DNA from 4 places in the Nocardioides sp. W7 genome. Region 1 is predicted to be linked to each of the others. Evidence: riboswitches for the same ligand, from Rfam matches in the RefSeq annotation. Region 1 holds a riboswitch; each other region holds the start of a gene.
What was found. Region 1 has a riboswitch for cobalamin ahead of MUB56_RS11790 (hypothetical protein). Riboswitches for the same ligand answer to the same signal wherever they lie in the genome.
Positions count from the first base shown of each region.

Region 2: linked by a shared signal. The riboswitch ahead of MUB56_RS15890 (VWA domain-containing protein) and the one ahead of MUB56_RS11790 (hypothetical protein) in region 1 are both predicted to bind cobalamin.
Region 3: linked by a shared signal. The riboswitch ahead of cobN (cobaltochelatase subunit CobN) and the one ahead of MUB56_RS11790 (hypothetical protein) in region 1 are both predicted to bind cobalamin.
Region 4: linked by a shared signal. The riboswitch ahead of MUB56_RS15865 (nitrite reductase) and the one ahead of MUB56_RS11790 (hypothetical protein) in region 1 are both predicted to bind cobalamin.

Region 1 covers NZ_CP095078.1:2,481,532-2,486,097, reverse strand. Annotated here, with positions in the region: gene MUB56_RS11800 (energy-coupling factor transporter transmembrane component T) at 1-68, opposite strand, end outside; gene MUB56_RS11795 (hypothetical protein) at 65-1,012, opposite strand; gene MUB56_RS11790 (hypothetical protein) at 1,009-2,598, opposite strand; cobalamin riboswitch at 2,676-2,829, opposite strand; gene gatB (Asp-tRNA(Asn)/Glu-tRNA(Gln) amidotransferase subunit GatB) at 2,890-4,383, opposite strand; gene gatA (Asp-tRNA(Asn)/Glu-tRNA(Gln) amidotransferase subunit GatA) at 4,383-4,566, opposite strand, start outside.
Region 2 covers NZ_CP095078.1:3,348,765-3,353,330, forward strand. Annotated here, with positions in the region: gene MUB56_RS15880 (SAM-dependent methyltransferase) at 1-295, shown strand, start outside; gene cbiE (precorrin-6y C5,15-methyltransferase (decarboxylating) subunit CbiE) at 296-1,531, opposite strand; cobalamin riboswitch at 1,576-1,724, shown strand; gene MUB56_RS15890 (VWA domain-containing protein) at 1,838-3,877, shown strand; gene cobA (uroporphyrinogen-III C-methyltransferase) at 3,877-4,566, shown strand, end outside.
Region 3 covers NZ_CP095078.1:3,368,270-3,372,835, reverse strand. Annotated here, with positions in the region: gene MUB56_RS15970 (hypothetical protein) at 196-807, shown strand; gene MUB56_RS15965 (RNA polymerase sigma-70 factor) at 875-1,756, opposite strand; gene MUB56_RS15960 (carboxymuconolactone decarboxylase family protein) at 1,759-2,343, opposite strand; cobalamin riboswitch at 2,714-2,846, shown strand; gene cobN (cobaltochelatase subunit CobN) at 2,882-4,566, shown strand, end outside.
Region 4 covers NZ_CP095078.1:3,342,462-3,347,027, reverse strand. Annotated here, with positions in the region: gene MUB56_RS15875 (precorrin-2 C(20)-methyltransferase) at 1-265, opposite strand, end outside; gene MUB56_RS15870 (precorrin-8X methylmutase) at 262-927, opposite strand; gene MUB56_RS15865 (nitrite reductase) at 924-1,769, opposite strand; cobalamin riboswitch at 1,827-2,019, opposite strand; gene MUB56_RS15860 (nuclear transport factor 2 family protein) at 2,154-2,519, opposite strand; gene MUB56_RS15855 (helix-turn-helix transcriptional regulator) at 2,663-3,445, shown strand; gene MUB56_RS15850 (TIGR03620 family F420-dependent LLM class oxidoreductase) at 3,500-4,357, opposite strand.

The sequences.
Region 1 (4,566 bases):
ACCCACCAGGCCAGCGGGTGCAGGTCGCGCGGGAGTCGGCCGACCCGGACGGCGGTCGTGGCGGTCACGGACCCGACGAGCCCGCGCTCCGGCGGCGGTGCACGACGACGGCACCGGTCACCCCGAGGACCGCGACGAGCATGGCCAGCACCAGCCAGGTCGGTACGCCGCCGTCCTCGGAGGTCTGCGCGGCCACCGGTGCGACCGGGTCGCGCACCACGTCCGACGGCGACGCCGTCGGGGTGTCGCTCGGCACTCCGGACGTCGTGCCAGCCGCGACGGATGCGCTCTCCGTCGGAGCTGCGGACGCGGACGCGCTCGGGCTGGCGGACGGGGATGCCGTGGACGTCGCCGAGTCGCTGGCCGTGGGCTGCGTCGTCGGCGTCCCGGGCCGGGCGCTCGGCGAGGTGCTCGGCGCCTTCGTGGGCGCCTTGGTGGCCGCCTTGGTGGCCGCCTTGGTGGGCGACTTCGTGGGCTGCTTGGTCGGCGTCTTCGTGGGCGACTTCGTCGGCGCGGGGGCCTGGTGGACGGCGGGTGCCACGCCCGGCGCCGTGGCCGAGCCGCCGCCCTGCTTCCAGGCGAAGGCGACGGAGGAGCCCGCGGGAACCTTCAGCGCGGAGGCGCCGTAGTTCGCGTAGTTCCAGCTGCCGCTCTTGCCGTCGGACCACCACAGGCCCCAGTAGGCGTCGTTCGGCGGCGTGTCCACGCACGGGTCCTGCGCGGGCTTGCCCGACACCCGGCAGACGAACCCCGGCTCGGTCTGGACGTAGGTGAGCGGGAAGCCCGCCGCCGGCAACAGCGCCGATGCCCGCTGGCCGGCACCGTCCGGCACGCAGCTGCCCTGGATCCCGCCGCCGAGCTCCTTGAAGTCGACGAGGACGCTCACCCCCGACGCCGTGCTGCAGGTGGCCGCCGCCGCGGGGGCGGCACCGGTGGCCAGGACCAGACCGGGACCCGCCGCCGCGGTCAGGGCGACCGCGGCGGCGAGCCGGCGTACGAGTCGGAGGTTCATCGGGTGACCGTGATGACCTTGCTGTTCCTGCGGTTCTTGAACTGACCCCGCACGAGCACCTTGGCTCGGCCGACCTTGGTGGCCTTGAACCGCAGGGTCTTCTTGCCCTGGGCGTTCGCCTTGCCCTGGGCGACCTTCACCCCGCGGAACGTGACGACCACGGACTCCCCCTTGGCGAGGCCGCGGACCTTGACGACGACCTTCTTGCCCCGGTGGGCCTTCTTCCCGACGGAGAACAGGACCCTCTTCGCACCGAGTCCGGTGATCGCGACGGCGTCTGTCTCGCCGCCTGCGTCGACGACCGACACGGACGTCTTGCGCGTCCTGGTGGACAGCTTCACCGACGTGCTGGCTGTGCCCGATGCGGGCAGCAGCACCCGGGTGCTCGTGCCGTTGGCGCTCACGCACAGCGTGTCGCCCGGTGCGCCCCGCAGGCCGACGGTCTGGGTCGAGCCGGCCCGGACCAGCTTCGTCGTGGCCGTCACGGCCGTGTCGCCGGCCGCGGCACCGCCCGGCGCCCAGAGCAGCGCGGGCAGCGCCTGGGTCGTGGCCCGGGTCGCGACGCTGGTGTCGACCTGGTCGAGCGCGCCCGACGCGGCGTTGGCGTAGCCGAGGTCGTCCAGCGTCACGGCGCCGGCGTCCTGGGCGGCGTACGGCGCGCAGGAGCCGGCGTTGGCGAGCTGGTGGGCCCGGACCCATCCGGCTGCCTTCGCTGCCGCGGCGGTGTTGCCGGAGACGCCGAGCGCCCAGCCGGCGAGGCCGGTGCTGTTGGCGTTGGCGCCCCACGAGCCGTCGGCCGCCTGCTGCGAGGCGAGCCACGAGGTCGCCTCCGCCAGCTCAGTGGCGGTCTCGCCCTTCTGGCCCTGCAGCATGAGCACGGTCAGCGCGGTGGTGTCGACGCTCGCGACCGGCGCAGCCGCACCGTCGCAGGTCTGGTCGGCGGCGTCCTTGGCCGGGAAGTACTCCTGGACGAAGCCCGCCTCGCACTGCTGGCCGAGCAGGAAGTCCAACGCCTCGTCGGCCTCGTCGGAGCCCGCGAGGTCGAGGGCCGCGACGGCGTACGCCTGGGTCAGCGGGCTGTTGTAGTCGTAGGGGTCCGGGTCGACCAGCCGGCCGACGATGCCGGTGTCCTCGGAGATGTTCCCCTCCAGGGCGGTGACCAGGCCGTCGATGGCGGAGCCGCTGCGCCCCTGGGCGAGCAGGTACGACGCGAGCTTGGCCCGCGACCCACCACCCGTCGCGTAGCTGCCGATGGCGCCCTGGAGCGCGTCCGTCAGCGCGGTGAGCTTCGCCGGCTGGCCGCCGACCGCGTCGAGCGCGTACGCCGCGTCGATCGTCAGGCCGTAGTCGATCGAGCTCTGGGGCGGCGTGTTCTCCGGCCAGATGTACCAGGACTTGATCAGGCCGTCCGGGCCCGGCTGCGAGGCGAGGTACGCGGCGCCGGCGGCCGCCGGCGACCGGTCGGCCCCGGCCGGGGCCGGGACGGGTCCGGCCTGGGCCGCGGGAGCTGAGACGGCGACGATGGCGGAGACCGCCAGGGCGGGGGCGGCCAACAGGCCGACCGCGCGTCGTACGGAGATGTTCATGGTTCCTTCCCGCTGCGACAGCGGGCGGGAAACGGCGGATGCCGGTTCGGCCACCCGCTGCGTTCCTCGACAGCGATGTGATCAGGACGCATCGCGACAGGTGCTCCGGCTCGTCGGGCGGTACGTCGTACCGCCCGACCCACGGTTGCGGGTCAGCGCCGGAATTCGACCGGCTTCCCCTGCTGCGGGCGTTGATGGATGTGTCCGAGCACCATAACTCCGCAGCCCGCGCGGGACGTCATGCGGACGGAGCACCCGCTGGCTCCGTCCGCATGACGTCCGTCACTCAGATCAGGCGAGCTTCTCCAGGATCAGCTCACGCACCCGGGCGGCGTCGGCCTGCCCGCGCATCTCCTTCATCACCGCACCGATCAGCGCACCGGCGGCGGCGACCTTGCCGTCGCGGATCTTGTCGGCGACGTCGGGGTTGGCGGCGATCGCGGCGTCGACAGCGGCACCGAGCGCGCCGTCGTCGGAGACCACGGCCAGCCCGCGGGCGGCGACGATCTCCTCGGGGGTGCCCTCGCCGGCGATCAGGCCGTCGAAGACCTGGCGGGCCAGCTTGTCGTTGAGGGTCCCGGCGTCGACCAGGGCCTGGACGGCGGCCACCTGGACGGGGCTGACCCCGAGGTCGACCACGTCGACGCCCGCGTCGTTGGCCCGGCGGGTCAGCTCGGCGATCCACCACTTGCGGGCGGCCTGTGCGGACGCACCGGCCGTGACCGTCTCCTCGATCGGGACGAGCAGGCCCGAGGCCACCACGTCGCGCATCTCCAGGTCGGTGTAGCCCCAGTCGGCCTGCAGCCGGGCCCGGCGCTCGACCGGGTTCTCGGGCAGGGTGCCGCGCAGCTCGTCGACCCACTCGCGACTCGGCGCCACCGGCACCAGGTCGGGCTCGGGGAAGTAGCGGTAGTCGTCGGCGTCGGACTTGGGGCGGCCGCTGGTGGTCACCCCGGTGTCCTCGTGCCAGTGCCGGGTCTCCTGGAAGATCGCCTCCCCGCGGTCGAGGATCGCGGCGTGCCGCTGCATCTCGTAGCGGACCGCGCGCTCGACCGAGCGGAACGAGTTGACGTTCTTGGTCTCGGTGCGGGTGCCGAGGCTGCCGGTGCCCTTCGGGGCCAGCGACAGGTTGACGTCGGCGCGCAGGTTGCCCTGGTCCATCCGGGCCTCGGAGACGCCGAGCGCGAGGATCAGGTCGCGCAGCTGGCTGACGTAGGCGCGGGCCACGGCCGGTGCCTTCGCCCCGGCGCCCATGATCGGCTTGGTGACGATCTCGATCAGGGGGATGCCGGCCCGGTTGTAGTCGACCAGCGAGTAGTCGGCGCCGTGGATCCGCCCGGTGGCCCCACCGACGTGCAGCGACTTGCCGGTGTCCTCCTCCATGTGGGCGCGCTCGATCTCGACGCGGAACGTCTCGCCGTCGACGTCGACGTCCATCCAGCCCTCGAAGCAGATCGGCTCGTCGTACTGCGAGGTCTGGAAGTTCTTCGGCATGTCCGGGTAGAAGTAGTTCTTCCGCGCGAACCGGCACCACTCGGCGATCTCGCAGTTCAGCGCCAGGCCGATCCGGATCGCCGACTCGACGGCCTTGCGGTTGACGACCGGCATCGCGCCGGGCAGGCCCAGGCAGGTCGGGCAGACCTGGGTGTTCGGCTCGCCGCCGAAGACCGCCGGGCAGCCGCAGAACATCTTGGTGTTGGTGTTCAGCTCGACGTGGACCTCGAGCCCGAGAGCCGGGTCGTACGACGACAGCACGTCGTCGAAGGCGACGAGGGTGTCGGTCATCAGTTTTCTCCGTCCAGGGCGGGGGCCTTGCTCAGCAGGGGCGCGCCCCACTGGGCCTCGAGAGCGGCCTCCAGCGCGGCGCCGACCCGGTAGAGCCGGTCGTCGGCGAGTGCGGGTGCCAGGATCTGGAAGCCGGCCGGGAGGCCGTCCTCGTCCGCGAGGCCGGACGGCAGCGAGATGCCG
Region 2 (4,566 bases), 870 kb from region 1:
CGCCACCGGGGCCACGCTGGTGCTGCACCTGGCGATCACCCGGACCCGTGACCTGATGGCCGAGCTGGAGCCGGTGCTCGGCGCCGACTGTCCGGTGCTCGTCGTGCACCGGGCCAGCCAGCCCGAGGAGCTGGTCCTGCGTGGCACGGTCGGGACCGTCGCCGACCTGGTCGAGCGGTCGGGGCTGCGTCAGGCGGCCGTCATCCTTCTCGGCCGGGCGCTGGCCGAGGACGGCGACGGCGGCGAGTCGTTCCTGTACAGCGCGGCCCGGGAGCGGCGCAGCCCGCGGGACTGATCAGCGGGTCAGGCTCCACTGCGTCACGGTGCGCGCCGGCGTCCAGCCGGTGAAGGTGCCCACCGGGGCGGCGGTCTCCACCGCGATCCGGGTGAGCTCGCCGCCGTGGTGGCGGTAGGCGTCGGCGAGCAGGTGCTCGGTCTCCAGGGTGACCCCGTGCACCACCAGCCGGCCACCGCTCGGCAGGGCCGCGAGGCAGCCGTCGAGGACGCCGGGGCGGGTCGCGCCGCCGCCGATGAACACGGCGTCGGGGGCGGGGAGGCCGCGGAGCGCGTCGGGCGCCCGGCCGGTGACGACGGTGAGGTCGGGAACGCCCAGTCCCACGGCGTTCCTGCTGATCCGGGAGGCGCGGGCCGGGTCGGCCTCGACCGCGGTGCTGCGGCAGGTCGCGTGCGCGCGCATCCACTCGATGCCGACCGAGCCCGCGCCGGCGCCCACGTCCCACAGGTGCTGGCCCGGTGCGGGCCGGAGCCGGGCCAGCGCGGCGGAGCGCAGGTCGCGCCTGGTGAGCTGGCCGTCGTTCTCGAAGGCGTCGTCGGGCAACCCCGCGACCCACGACGAGTGCCAGGTCGCCAGCGCCGCGGGCAGCTCGACGGCCAGCACGTGCAGGGCGGGCACGTCCTCGTCGGCCACGTCCAGCCACCCGGTCGCGGTCCGCGACACCCGGACCTCCCGGTCGGTGCCGAGATCGCCGAGCAGGGTGACGACGGCATCCGGGCACCCGGCCTCGGCCAGGAGTACGGCGACGGCCGCGGGGGAGGAGCGCCCGGAGGTCAGCAGCAGCAGCCGGCGGCCCGGGGCCAGCTCACGCAGCAGCCGGGCCTCGTGGCGCCCGACCAGCGTGACCGCGGCGGACTCCTCGGCCGACCAGCCCATCCGGGCCCGGGCCAGCGAGATCGACGACACCGCGGGCAGCACCCGCACCGCCGACGCGCCGAGGAGCCGGACCATGGTGCTGCCGATCCCGGAGACCATCGGGTCCCCGGAGGCCAGCGCCACCACCCGTCGACCACCCACCCGCTCCAGCAGGGCCGGCAGACCTTCGGCCAGCGGCGAGGGCCAGGCCACGCGCTCCTGGCCGGCCACGACAGGGACGCCGTCCAGGTGCCGGCGCCCGCCGAGCAGCACCTCGGCGTCCCGGACCAGGGCCGCGGCCGCCTCGTCGAGTCGGCCGTCGGCACCGACGCCCACCACCGTCATTCGGCAGGCGTCGCGGGGGTCTGGCGGGGCGGGCACGGACGGGACGCTATCGTCCTCGCAACACGTGAGGTGCCCCTGCGCCCCAACCATCGCCCTGCGGTGGGGACGGTCAACGGGGAGAATCTGGGAAGCCGGTGAGAGTCCGGCACAGGCCCGCTGCGGTGAACCGAGCACTCCGCCAGGAGTGATTCGGCAAGTCCGAAGACCGGCCTCGCGTCGCCACCTCCATGGCCAAGCGAGCGGGAGCCTCACGTGCCTACGAAGTACCCATTTTCTGCCGTCGTCGGCTGCGCCCACGACCCCGCGACCGAGCCGGCTACCGACTCTCCGGGCCTCGACGCGATGGGCCTCGCGCTGGTCCTGACCGCGATCAGCCCGCAGATCGGCGGGGTGCTCGTCCGCGGTGACAAGGGCACCGCGAAGTCGACCACCGTCCGCGGACTGGCCGACGTACTCCCGTGGATCGAGGTGTACGACGGCGACCGGTACTCGGTCGACCCGGCCGAGTCCACGGCCCTATCGCCGGACGGACCCTTCACCGCAGCTACCCGGGTCGCCCGGCCGGTCCGGCTCGTCGAGCTGCCGGTCGGCGCCACGGAGGACCGGCTGCTCGGCTCCCTGCACCTGGAGAAGGCGCTGACCTCCGGTGCCGTCGAGTTCGAGCCCGGCCTGCTGGCCCGGGCCCACCGCGGAGTGCTCTACGTCGACGAGGTCAACCTGCTCCACGACCACCTGGTCGACCTGCTGCTCGACGCCGCCGCCACGGGCACGGTCTCCATCGAGCGGGACGGGGTCTCCCTGCAGCACGGTGCCCGGTTCGTGCTGATCGGCACCATGAACCCCGAGGAGGGTGAGCTCCGCCCGCAGCTGCTCGACCGGTTCGGGCTCACGGTCGAGGTCGCCGCTCCCCGGGAGCCCGCGTTGCGGATGGAGGTCGTCCGCCGCCGGATGGCCTTCGACCAGGATCCCGACGCCTTCGTCGCGACCTTCGCCGAGCGGCAGGAGTCGCTGCGGGTCCGGATCGCCGGCGCCCGGGCCCGCCTCGACCACGTCGAGCTCACCGACGCGGCGCTGCTGAAGGTCGCGGAGGTGTGCGCCGCGTTCGAGGTCGACGGCCTCCGCGCCGACATCGTCACCGCCCGTACCGCGGTCGCCCACGCCGCCTGGGCCGGGCGCGAGCGGGTCACCCTGGCCGACATCCGTGCCGCCGCGCTGCTGGCCCTGCCGCACCGGCGCCGGCGCAGCCCGTTCGACGCCCCGGGCCTCGACGAGGACCTGCTCGCCCGGGTCCTGGGCGACGACGAGCTGCCGGATCCGCCCGACCCCGCACCGGACTCCGACCCCGCACCGGACTCCGACTCCGACTCCGACTCCGACGACGCGGCGGCCTCCGAGGGGCCGGGGTCCGCGGACGAGTCCGGTCCTTCGGCGACCGCGCCCGACGAGGCAGCGGCGGAGTCCTCCGTCGACGCCGCCCCCGTCGATGTCGACGCCGACCCGGCCGACCCCGCGGATGCTGAGCGCACCCCTCCGTCGGCTCCGCCCGCACCTGACAGCGACGGACGAACGACGGCGGCCAGCGCGGAGACGGTGTACCGCCCGCGGCTGCTCACCGTCGACGGCGTCGGCCAGGGCAGCCCCGGGCGGCGCAGCCGGGCCCTGGGCAGCAGCGGGCGCCGGATCGGCAGCGGCACCGCACGCGGGTCACTGCACCTGGTGGAGACCCTGCGGGCAGCGGCCGAGCGCTCGGCCCGCCAGGGGAGCGGTGCCGACGGCGGCCGGATCCGGCTCGCCCCGGCCGACCTGCGCACCGCCGTCCGGGAGGGCCGGGAGGCCAACCTGCTGCTGTTCTGCGTCGACGCCTCCGGATCGATGGCGGCCCGTCGCCGGATGGTCCAGGTCAAGACCGCCGTACTCTCCCTGCTCACCGACGCCTATCGGCGCCGCGACAAGGTCGCCATGGTCGGCTTCCGGGGGGCCGGCGCGAGCCTGCTGCTGCCGCCGACCGGCTCCGTCGACGTCGCCGCCGCCCTGCTCGACGACCTGCCGTCGGGCGGCCGGACCCCCCTCGCCGAGGGCCTCCTCGAAGCAGGACGGGTGCTGCGCCGTGAACGGCTCCGTGACGCGCGGGTGCGACCGCTGCTGCTGGTCGTCACCGACGGCCGGGCCACCGCCGGACCCGACCCGGTGGTCCGCTCGCAGCTCGCCGCCGCCCACCTCGCCACCCTCGGCGTGCCCAGCGTGGTCATCGACTGCGAGCAGGGGCCGCTCCGGCTGGGGCTGGCCCGTACCCTCGCCGGTCACCTGCGCGCCGAGCACCTGCCGATGGCGCAGGTCAGCGCGGACGGCCTGGTCGACGTCGTCACCGGCCGCGTCGCCTGATGGGCACGCTGACCCCGCTGCGCCCGGGAACCGTGACCCTGGTGGCCGGCGGACCCGGGGACCCGGGCCTGATGACCGTCGCCGGACGCGCCGCCGTGGAGCAGGCCGACGTCCTGCTCGTCGACCACCTCGCCCCTCAGGGCGCCCTGGCCTGGGCCCGACCCGACGCCGAGGTGCTCGACGTGGCGAAGCTGCCCCGCGGACGCACGACCCCGCAGGAGCGGATCAACGAGCTGCTGGTGACCCACGCCCGCGCCGGGCGCCGGGTGGTCCGGCTCAAGGGCGGCGACGGCTTCGTCTTCGGTCGCGGGATGGAGGAGGTGCTCGCCTGCGCCGAGGCCGGCGTGCCGACCCGGGTGCTGCCCGGGGTCAGCTCCGCGGTCGCCGTACCCGCCCTCGCCGGGATCCCGGTCACCCACCGCGGCATCGTGCACGGCTTCAGCGTGGTCTCCGGCCACGTGCCGCCCGGGCACCCCACCTGCACCCTCGACTACGCCGCCCTGGCTGCGACCGGCACCACGCTGGTGGTGCTCATGGGCGTCGCCAACCTGTCGTGCATCGCGGCCGAGCTCCTCGCCCACGGTCTCTCGCCCGAGACCCCCGCCGCGGTGATCGCGCGCGGTGGCCACCCCGACCAGGTCGTGCGGACGGCGTGCCTGGCCCGGATCGCCGACGTCGCCGCCGGCCTC
Region 3 (4,566 bases), 890 kb from region 1:
CCGACCATGCCGCGCCCTTCGCGGCTACGCTCGCCCGGATCTGCCGCCGATGGTGCGCGGTCTTGCCGATGACGGACGGCACTGCCTACACCTTCTCCGCCACGTTCCAGCGGCCGGATCTGGTGACCCTGGCGTCCGGACAGGTGCTCGTCTCCTACTCGGACGACCCTGACCACCCCTGAAGGAGACCGAGACGTGACACGAGGCCCGCGGCAGAGCCCCACCGACCCGACACACGAGGACAACTGGTCCGGCGGCTACTACGAGTTCTCGATCAAACTCGGCGCGGCCGACGACGCCCGGCTCGATGTGGCGTTGGCCGCGCTCTGGCATGCGGCTTCACTCCCGAAGCCTCTCCGGCGGCACCCCGACGAAGCGCCCGAAGTCTCGGCGCAAGCGTTGCTGGCCGGTCCTCTGAACGCTGTCGCGACCATCCCCGGACTGGGGTCATCACTCTGCGTAGTGATGGTGGGTCGAGCGGAGACGGATGACTCCGGTGTTGCCCTGGAGGACGCCGATTGGCTCGACCTGTGCCTACCCCTCGGCGCGCTCGCCAACCTTGACGAGCGCGTCGGTGGCTATCCGTTCGACGGGGACGGCGACACGAGAGGATGGCGCGAACCGATCGAACATTGGTTCGCGACCGTGGCATCCGCAGTGTTCGAGGCTGTCCCGTTCGTGCACGCCGTCACCGACGACGAGGTGTCGGGCTCCGAAGTGCCCGAAGTCCAGCAGGGACTGCAAGGAGTGTTCAGGCGCAGCCCCGAGGGCGGTCTGGAGGTCGAGCCAGTCCAGACCTGGTCCTGATAGACGAGCACCGAAACGCACTCGTCTGCCGCAAGTCGTGCACCCGACAAGGTGCGTACTTCGCCGCCTAACGGCTGAGCGTCGCCTCCACGTCGATCCCGGTGAGCTTCATGGGATTGCGGACGGCGTAGATCCGGGTGATCCGTCGGTCCTCGACGACGAACGTGATCGCCGTGTCGTGGCCGTCCTCCAGCCCGACGATCATGGCGCCGGGCGCTCCGTTGAGCAGGGTCGGCAGGACCGTCGCACCGGCTCCGAACTTCGGGAACGTGCGCAACAGGTTCGCCACCTTCTTCGCCCCCGTGACGGGTTGGGTGATCGCCTGGGCGACGCCTCCGCCGTCCGCCACGAGAACCACGTCCGGGGCGAGAGCATCCAGCAAGCCCTGCAGGTCACCGCCGGTCACCGCGGCGAGGAACCGCTCGACGACCTCCTGCTGCTCGTTGCGGCTCACCTCCCTCCGGGGGCGCCGGGCCGCGACGTGCTCGCGGGCCCGATGGGCGATCTGACGTACGGCGGCCGCGGACTTGTCGACCGCCTCCGCGATCTCGCCGTACGGCAGGTCGAACACCTCGCGCAGGACGAAGACGGCTCGCTCGGTCGGCGTCAGGGTCTCGAGGACCGTGAGCATCGCGAACGACACGCTCTCCGCCAGCTCGACGTCGTCTGCGACGTCCGGTGCCGTCAGCAGCGGTTCGGGCAGCCACTCGCCGACGTACTCCTCGCGCCGCCGGGCGTTCACCCGCAGCCGGTCCAGCGCCTTGCGGGTGACCATCCGGACCAGGAACGCACGCGGGTCGATGACCTCGGACCGGGCGGTCGAGCCGATGGCGTCCCAGCGGATCCAGGACTCCTGGACGACGTCCTCGGCGTCCACGGCCGAGCCGAGCATCTCGTAGGCGACGGTGAAGAGCAGCCCACGATGGGTGACGAACGGGTCCTGGGACACGCTCACGACCCTACGGCGGTGCGCGGGGCGAGCGGCTGGAGACCGCACGCCGCGGCGAAGCCGTCGGACTCGATGCCGAGCGCGACATTCGCGCGGGTCGTGAAGTTCGCGAACGCGATCACCGCGGTGAGCTCGACCACCGCGGAGTCGCCGAGCCGTGCGCGGAGCGAGGCGACGATCTCGTCGGTCACGGTCGGCTCCGTCTCCGTCATGGCATCGGCGTAGGCGAGCACCTCCCGCTCCAGCGACGTGAAGGCGTCGGAGTCACGCCAGCGAGGGATCTCCCGGGCCTTGGTCATGTCGAGGTTCTGGTTGTGGGCCTCGAAGTAGTTGAAGTCCAGGCACCAGGTGCAGCCGACCTTCGAGGCGACCGCCATGTGCGCGAACGACTTGAGCTGCTCGTCGCAGGCGTCCCACTTCTTGACCTTGCCCCCGACGGCGGCCAGGTCCATGAGCACCTTCTGGTTGTGCCAGTAGACGCCGATCGAGCTCGGCACCTGGCCCAGCGTCTTCCTGGCGAAGCGCTTGATCAGCGAGCCCTTGAAGCCGGTGATCTCGGCGGCGGGGATGCGGGTCGCTCCGGTCATGTCGTCCTCCTGTGGTGGTCGGTACGACATCAAGACGCCGGCGAGCGCCGATCTGTGACAACGGCGCGAGGCGCGCTCGCAGCGATCCGAGTCGTCGTCAGACTCGACGAGGCGGCAGAACGTCCGATGGTGAACGTAGGAACTCCCGTCCTCGGGAAACCACGACGTCTATCGCGGGACCGCCACGCCGACGCCCGCTACGCCCTCAGCTGCGAAGAGCCGCTCATGCGGTTTCAACGGCTGCGCCGGCCCGGTGCCCACGACGCTGGCCGAACCCAGAGGCCGGTTCGCGCTCGCGGGAGCTCGCGGTGCTCGACCGGCTGGAGCAGCTGAGCGATATCCGGTCGTGCTGCTCGCCGTCGCGAGCACAGGCATGGTCCTCCCGTAGGGTGCGGCACACGCCTTCGCCGCAGGAACCCGGTGCGATTCCGGGGCGGTTCCGCCACTGTGACCAGCCCGTGAGGGCTCGAGCCAGACACTGAGCCGAGGGTGATCCGACCGCTACACGGGGCGAGAACCCCGGAGGAGGAACCCGGCCATGGCCGCGTCCGTACGCATCTGCCTGCTCTCCACGTCCGATACCGACCTGCTCTCGGCTCGGGCCAGCGGCGCCGACTTCGCCCTGGCGAACCCGGCCCGCAGCACCGACGCCGAGCTGACCCGCTGCGTCGAGGGTGCCGACCTCGTCGTGATCCGGCTGCTCGGCTCGCCGCACGACCTGTGGCCGGGGATCGCCGAGGCGCGCGCCGCCGGCACCCCCGTCATCGTGCTGGGCGGAGAGCAGCAGCCCAGCGCGGAGCTGATGGAGCTGTCCAGCGTCCCGATCGGGATCGCCGCCGAGGGACACCGCTACCTGGCCGAGGGTGGCCCGGTGAACCTGGCCCAGCTGCACGCCTTCCTCTCCGACACCGTCCTGCTCAACGGCGAGGGCTTCGAGCCCCCCGCGGTGATCCCGACGTGGGGCTTCGCCGAACGCCGGGGCCCGGCGGATCCGAGCCGTCCGCGGATCGGCATCCTCTACTACCGGGCCCACCAGGCCAGCGGCAACACCGCCTTCGCGCACGGCCTGGCCGACGCGGTCGACGCCACCGGCGGGGCAGTCGGAGTCCCGATCTTCGCCGGCTCGCTGCGCAGCGCCCCCGACGACCTGTACGACGCCCTCGGCACCCTCGACGCCCTGGTCGTCACCGTGCTCGCCGCGGGCGGCAGCGTCCCCGCGTCGGTGAGCGCCGGCGGCGACGACGAGACCTGGGACGTCGAACGCATCGCCGCTCTCGACCTCCCGATCCTCCAGGGGCTGTGCCTGACCAGCAGCCGAGCGGAGTGGGAGGCCAACGACGACGGCGTCACCCCGCTGGACTCGGCCAACCAGATCGCGATCCCGGAGTTCGACGGCCGGATCATCACCGTCCCGTTCTCGTTCAAGGAGATCGACGCCGACGGCCTCCCCCGCTACGTCGCCGACCCCGAGCGCTGTCGCCGGGTCGCCACCCTCGCCGTCAACCACGCCCGGCTCCGGCACGTGCCCAACGGCGAGAAGAAGGTCGCGCTGGTGCTCTCGGCGTACCCGACCAAGCACGCGCGGATAGGCAACGCCGTCGGGCTGGACACCCCGGTGTCCACGATCCGGCTGCTGCGCCGGCTCCGCGACGCCGGCTACGACCTCGGCGCACCCGGCGCGGTGCCCGGGCTGGACCTGGACGACGACACCGAGGCCGGCGACGCGCTGATCCACGCGATGATCGCCGCGGGCGGGCAGGACGAGGAGTGGCTGACCTCCGACCAGCTCACCGACGCCCACGTCCGGATCAGCGCCGAGCAGTACGCCCGCTGGACCGCGGATCTGCCCGCCGGGTTGCGGGACGAGATGGTGCAGGCCTGGGGCGAGGCGCCCGGCTCGCTCTTCGTCAACGAGTACGGCGAGCTCGTGCTGGCCACCCTGGTGGCGGGCAACGTCGTGCTGCTGATCCAGCCGCCCCGTGGCTTCGGCGAGAACCCGGTCGCGATCTACCACGACCCCGACCTCGCCCCGTCCCACCACTACCTGGCCGCCTACCGGTGGCTGGAGGCTCCGGAGCCGGACGGCGGTTTCGGTGCCCACGCGGTCGTGCACCTCGGCAAGCACGGGTCGCTGGAGTGGCTGCCCGGCAAGAACGCCGCTCTGTCGGCGGCGTGCGGGACCGACGCGGTGCTCGGCAGCCTGCCGCTGTTCTACCCGTTCCT
Region 4 (4,566 bases), 860 kb from region 1:
AGAAGGCAGCCATCGCACCCGCGTACCCGCCGGGGTGGTCCGTGGCGCCGGTCGTGACGGGGTAGGTCAGCTGCTCCTCGAGCACGCCGTCCGGGATGAGCTCAGCGGCGATCCGGCGTGCGTTCGACTGCCGGCCCGCGGCCGCGTGGAACGCGACCACGTCGGCCTGCTGGATCAGCCGGGCGGCCTTCCGGGTGATCAGCTCCGGGTCGCCCGGGCCGACCCCGACACCGGCGAAGCGGCCGTGCGTGCCTCTCCTGGTCACTCCTCCTCCTGGGCCAGCGCGTTGAGCGCCGACGACGTCATCGCCGAGCCGCCCCGGCGACCGCGCACGGTCACGAAGGGGATGTCGATGCCGTGCACCGTGGCCAGGTCGACGAGGGCCTGCTTGGACTCCGCGGCGCCGATGAAACCCACCGGACAGCCGACGATGGCCGCCGGGCGGGGCGCGCCGTCGATGAGCATCTCCAACAGGTGGAACAGCGCGGTCGGGGCGTTGCCGATCGCGATCACGGCACCGGCGAGGCGCGGCTCCCACAGCGAGACCGCGGCGGCGGTGCGGGTGGTCCCCCAGGCAGCGGCCAGGCCGGGGACCTGCGGCTCGTTGAGCGTGCAGAGCACCTCGTTGTCGGCGGGCAGCCTGCCGCGGGTCACGCCCTTGACGACCATGGTGGCATCGCACAGGATCGGCGCCCCCGCTTCCAGCGCGGCCCGCGCCGTGGGGACGAGCCGGGGGTCGATGACGAGGTCCTCGGTCAGGTCGACCTGGCCGCTGCCGTGGATCATCCGGACCGCGACCTTCTCGGCGGTGGCGGGCACCCGGGACAGGTCGGCCTCCCGGCGGATGGTGGCGAAGGAGTCCAGGTAGATCGCCGGACCGCGGTCGACGTACGGGTAGTGCCGCTCGGGGCGGCGCGGCTCGGTCATCGGTTCTCCTCGGGAATCAGGACGCCACGCCAGGGCGTGACGACGAGCTCGGACGCGGTGGTGCAGAGCCGCTCGACGGCCCGGCGGTCGAACCCGGCCTCGGGCACGGACTCGTGGACGCCGCCCGGCACCGGCCCGTAGCCGAGCGGCGGTGCGGGGTGCGGCAGGTGCCGCTCGGGCGCGTGCGGGGCGAGCAGGGGTACGGCGAGCTCCGTGACGTGCCACGGCGCCCCGCCGCCGTCACCGCGCACCTCGAGGAAGCGGAGCGCGAGGTCGGCCAGGACCCGTGGCGCCTCGTGGAGGTCGACCACCGGCCCCCAACCGGCGCCCACCCGAAGCTGGGCACGAGCACCGTCCAGGGCGACCAGTCCCAGGTCGCAGGTCCGCGACAGCAGGTCCCCACGGCCGTCGTCGAGCACGAACAGGAACCGGCCGGGCAGACCGCCGAGCCGCGGGGCCCCGCAGAGCTCGGCGTCGAGCGCATCGACGATCGGGCGGACGTCGGTCCGGCCGCCGACCAGGCCGCTCTGCGGCGAGGCCATCACGTTGCGAGCCAGGTCGTGGGTCCGGCTCGGGAGCAGCCCGGTGGCCTCCAGGTCCTCCAGCACCACCTCGGGCAGGCGCTCGCTGCCGGCCGCGCGCGGCAGCGCCCGGATCTGGAGGTTGCTGCGTCCGGTCACGTGCACGCGACCGTCGCCGTACCTCTCCGCGACCGCGACGAGGGCCCGCAGCGAGTCGGCGCGCAGCCGCCCGCCCGGGAGCCTGAGCCGGACGAGGAGGCCGTCAGCGGCAGGCCAGGGTCGGAGCGCGCCAGGGCATCGGTCTGGTCGAAACCGGTTCACCGGGAGTCACCTTGTTCGGAGTCCGGGCCCGTACGCGGGACCCACCATGACCCGACGACGGGCGTCGTCAGGGCCAGCAGGTCTTCGGACTCGGATCATCCGGGCGAGGACGCCTTCCCAGGGCTGATGCCCCAGTGGCTGCCGTTGCCGGCGTGTCCTGCCCGTCCCCTCACCGCTGCGCGTCAGTCCCGGATTCGCACCGGGTTCCCTGACTCCCATGGGGAGTACGACTGGCTGCTCGGAGCGTACCCCGGCAGTTCGGCGGCCGACACGAAGGCCCGAACCCGACCTGAACGCGATGACTCACCCACGGGTTTCGGTGATGCCGCGGCGAGGTGCGTGACAGACCTGTCGGTCAAGCCATTCTCGGTACGACGGTGAGGTTCAGCTCGGAACCTTGTCGAGGAAGCCGTGCACTGAGTCGATGCGCCCGTCGGGATCGACGACGACGACGTCGAACCCGATGACCAGCGGCTCGGCCTGCGGATCCGCGTCGACGGGGCCGAGCCCCCAGCGGAAGCGGGCCTGGTCGTGGTGGGCGTCGACGTCACCGACGCGGCTGAACACGAAGCCGGGGAACTGCGTCTGGACGGCCTCGATCGTGGCCTCGAGCTGGTCTCGACCGCGGGCGACGACAAGTGGGTCGACGTAGAGCGGCTCGGCGCTCCAGTGCTCTTCGATCAGAGACCGGCGGGCCTCGGGGTCGGTCTCGTTCCAGGTGTTCAGGTAGTTCTCGATCAGGGCGGTCACGGTGTAGTCCTTCGCTCCAGTGGATGGGTGGTGGCAAGAGCGTGGCGGCCGAGAATCGGCTGGTCGATTCCCTCGCAGGTCATGAGGGCCCCATGACGTCTGGGGTAATCGCGCCGCCTCCGAGGGGTGACTACCTTGAGCGCGTGAGCATCACCGCTACGACCACCCGCCCGGTCGGACAGCTGATACGTGACTGGCGAGAGCGACGCCGGCTCAGTCAGCTGGAGCTCTCGGTCAGGGCCGACATCTCCACGCGCCACCTGAGCTTCGTCGAGACCGGGCGTTCCAAGCCGACGCCGCAGATGATTCTCAGGCTGACCGAGCACCTCGATGTGCCGCTCCGAGAGCGCAATGAACTGCTTCTCGCGGGTGGATTCGCGCCGGTGTACCCGCGACACGAACTGGACGCGCCCGAGCTTGCCAGCATCCAGGCCGCCCTGCGGCACGTGCTCGACGGCCACGATCCGTTTCCAGCGCTGGTCATCGACCGCTACTGGGATCTGCTCGACGCCAACTCTGCGGTCTCGATGCTCACTGCCGGATGCGCGGCGCATCTGCTGGAACCGCCGGTCAACGTGTTGCGGCTGAGCTTGCACCCCGAGGGAATGGCGCCGCGCATCCTCAATCTCGGCCAATGGCGTGCCCACGTCCTGGAACAGCTACGCCGGCGTTCCGAACAGACTGCCGATCCGCGCCTGGTCAGCCTGCACGCCGAGCTGCTGGCGATGCCGGGTGGAGTGGACCATACGCCTCCCACCTCGGTCGTCGTACCACTGCGGATCAGGAACGGGGACGGCGAACTGGCGTTCTTCTCGGTCACTTCGTACGTTCAGACCGCCGCCGACGTCACAGTGGAGGAGTTGGCGATCGAGTCCTTCTACCCAGCCGACGCCGCAACGGCCCGAGCCTTGCACGGCCGTACCTGACGTCGAGCGGGATCTCGACGACGCCGTCACCGAGGAGCCAGACCGACACCTCGGTCACCGCGAGCGGAGGGCCGTGGCGATCTGTCCCATGACGTCGACGACCTCGACAGCGTCGTGGATGGGGTGGAGGGGGACGTGGTCGGCGCCGGCGTCGAGGTGCCGATCGACCTCGGCGGCGATCGCGTCCGGTGTCCCTTGGGCGACCATGGCATCGAGGAGACGCTCGCTGCCGCCTGCTACGAAGTCAGCGTCCTCGAACCCGAGTCGACGGAAGTTGTTGAGATAGTTCTGCATCCCCATGTCGAGGTAGATGGCCAGGCCCTCACGAGCACGACGCAGACCTTCCCCGCGGTCGGAGACCAGCGCCACCTTGTGCTCGGGCGCCAGCAGAGGACCCTCGCCGAGGGTTGAGCGTGCGGACCGGGTGTAGTCGGGGTTCACCAGGTACGGATGGGCGCCAGCGGCCCGCTCCGCGGACAGCCGGAGCATCCGCGGCCCGAGCGCGGCGAGGACGCGCCGGTCGACGGGGACCCCTTCGCGGTCCAGCACATCGAGGTAGTCGTTCATGGCCTGGTACGGCTTGACGGCCTGCGCACCGTTGGCCTCGCGGTGACCGGCGCCGATCCCGAGCAGGAACCGACCGGGAGCCTGGTTCTCGAGGCGGTGGTACGCCGCGGCGGTGGCCTGGGCGTCCGAGGTCCAGATGTTCACGATGCCGGTGGCGACCGAGAGGGTCTGCGTCGCAGCAAGTGCGATCCGAGCGCCTTCGAGGACCTCGCCGTTCGCGCTTCCGAGCCACAGGGCACCGTAGCCGTGGGCCTCCAGGCCGCGGGCGATGTCGGCGGTCACCATCGTCTCGCTGAGCCACACGCCGTAGGTGCCGAGGGAGACTGGGGTTGCTTGGTCGCTCATGTGGTGAACAACTTCTTGCGTGGCCGATCTTGTTCCACCGACGGGCCTGCCACCGATCGCCGGGGTGGACCGCGCAGGACATCCCGCCTCCTCTGCGAGATGGACTCCTCGTACGTCGAGAACGTCATCGCGTTGCCTCACGGGTTCCGAGACCAGTACTTCTCCGGAACCCGACGACGGTGGTCCCGGCATCAACGGCGGCGCTCGCT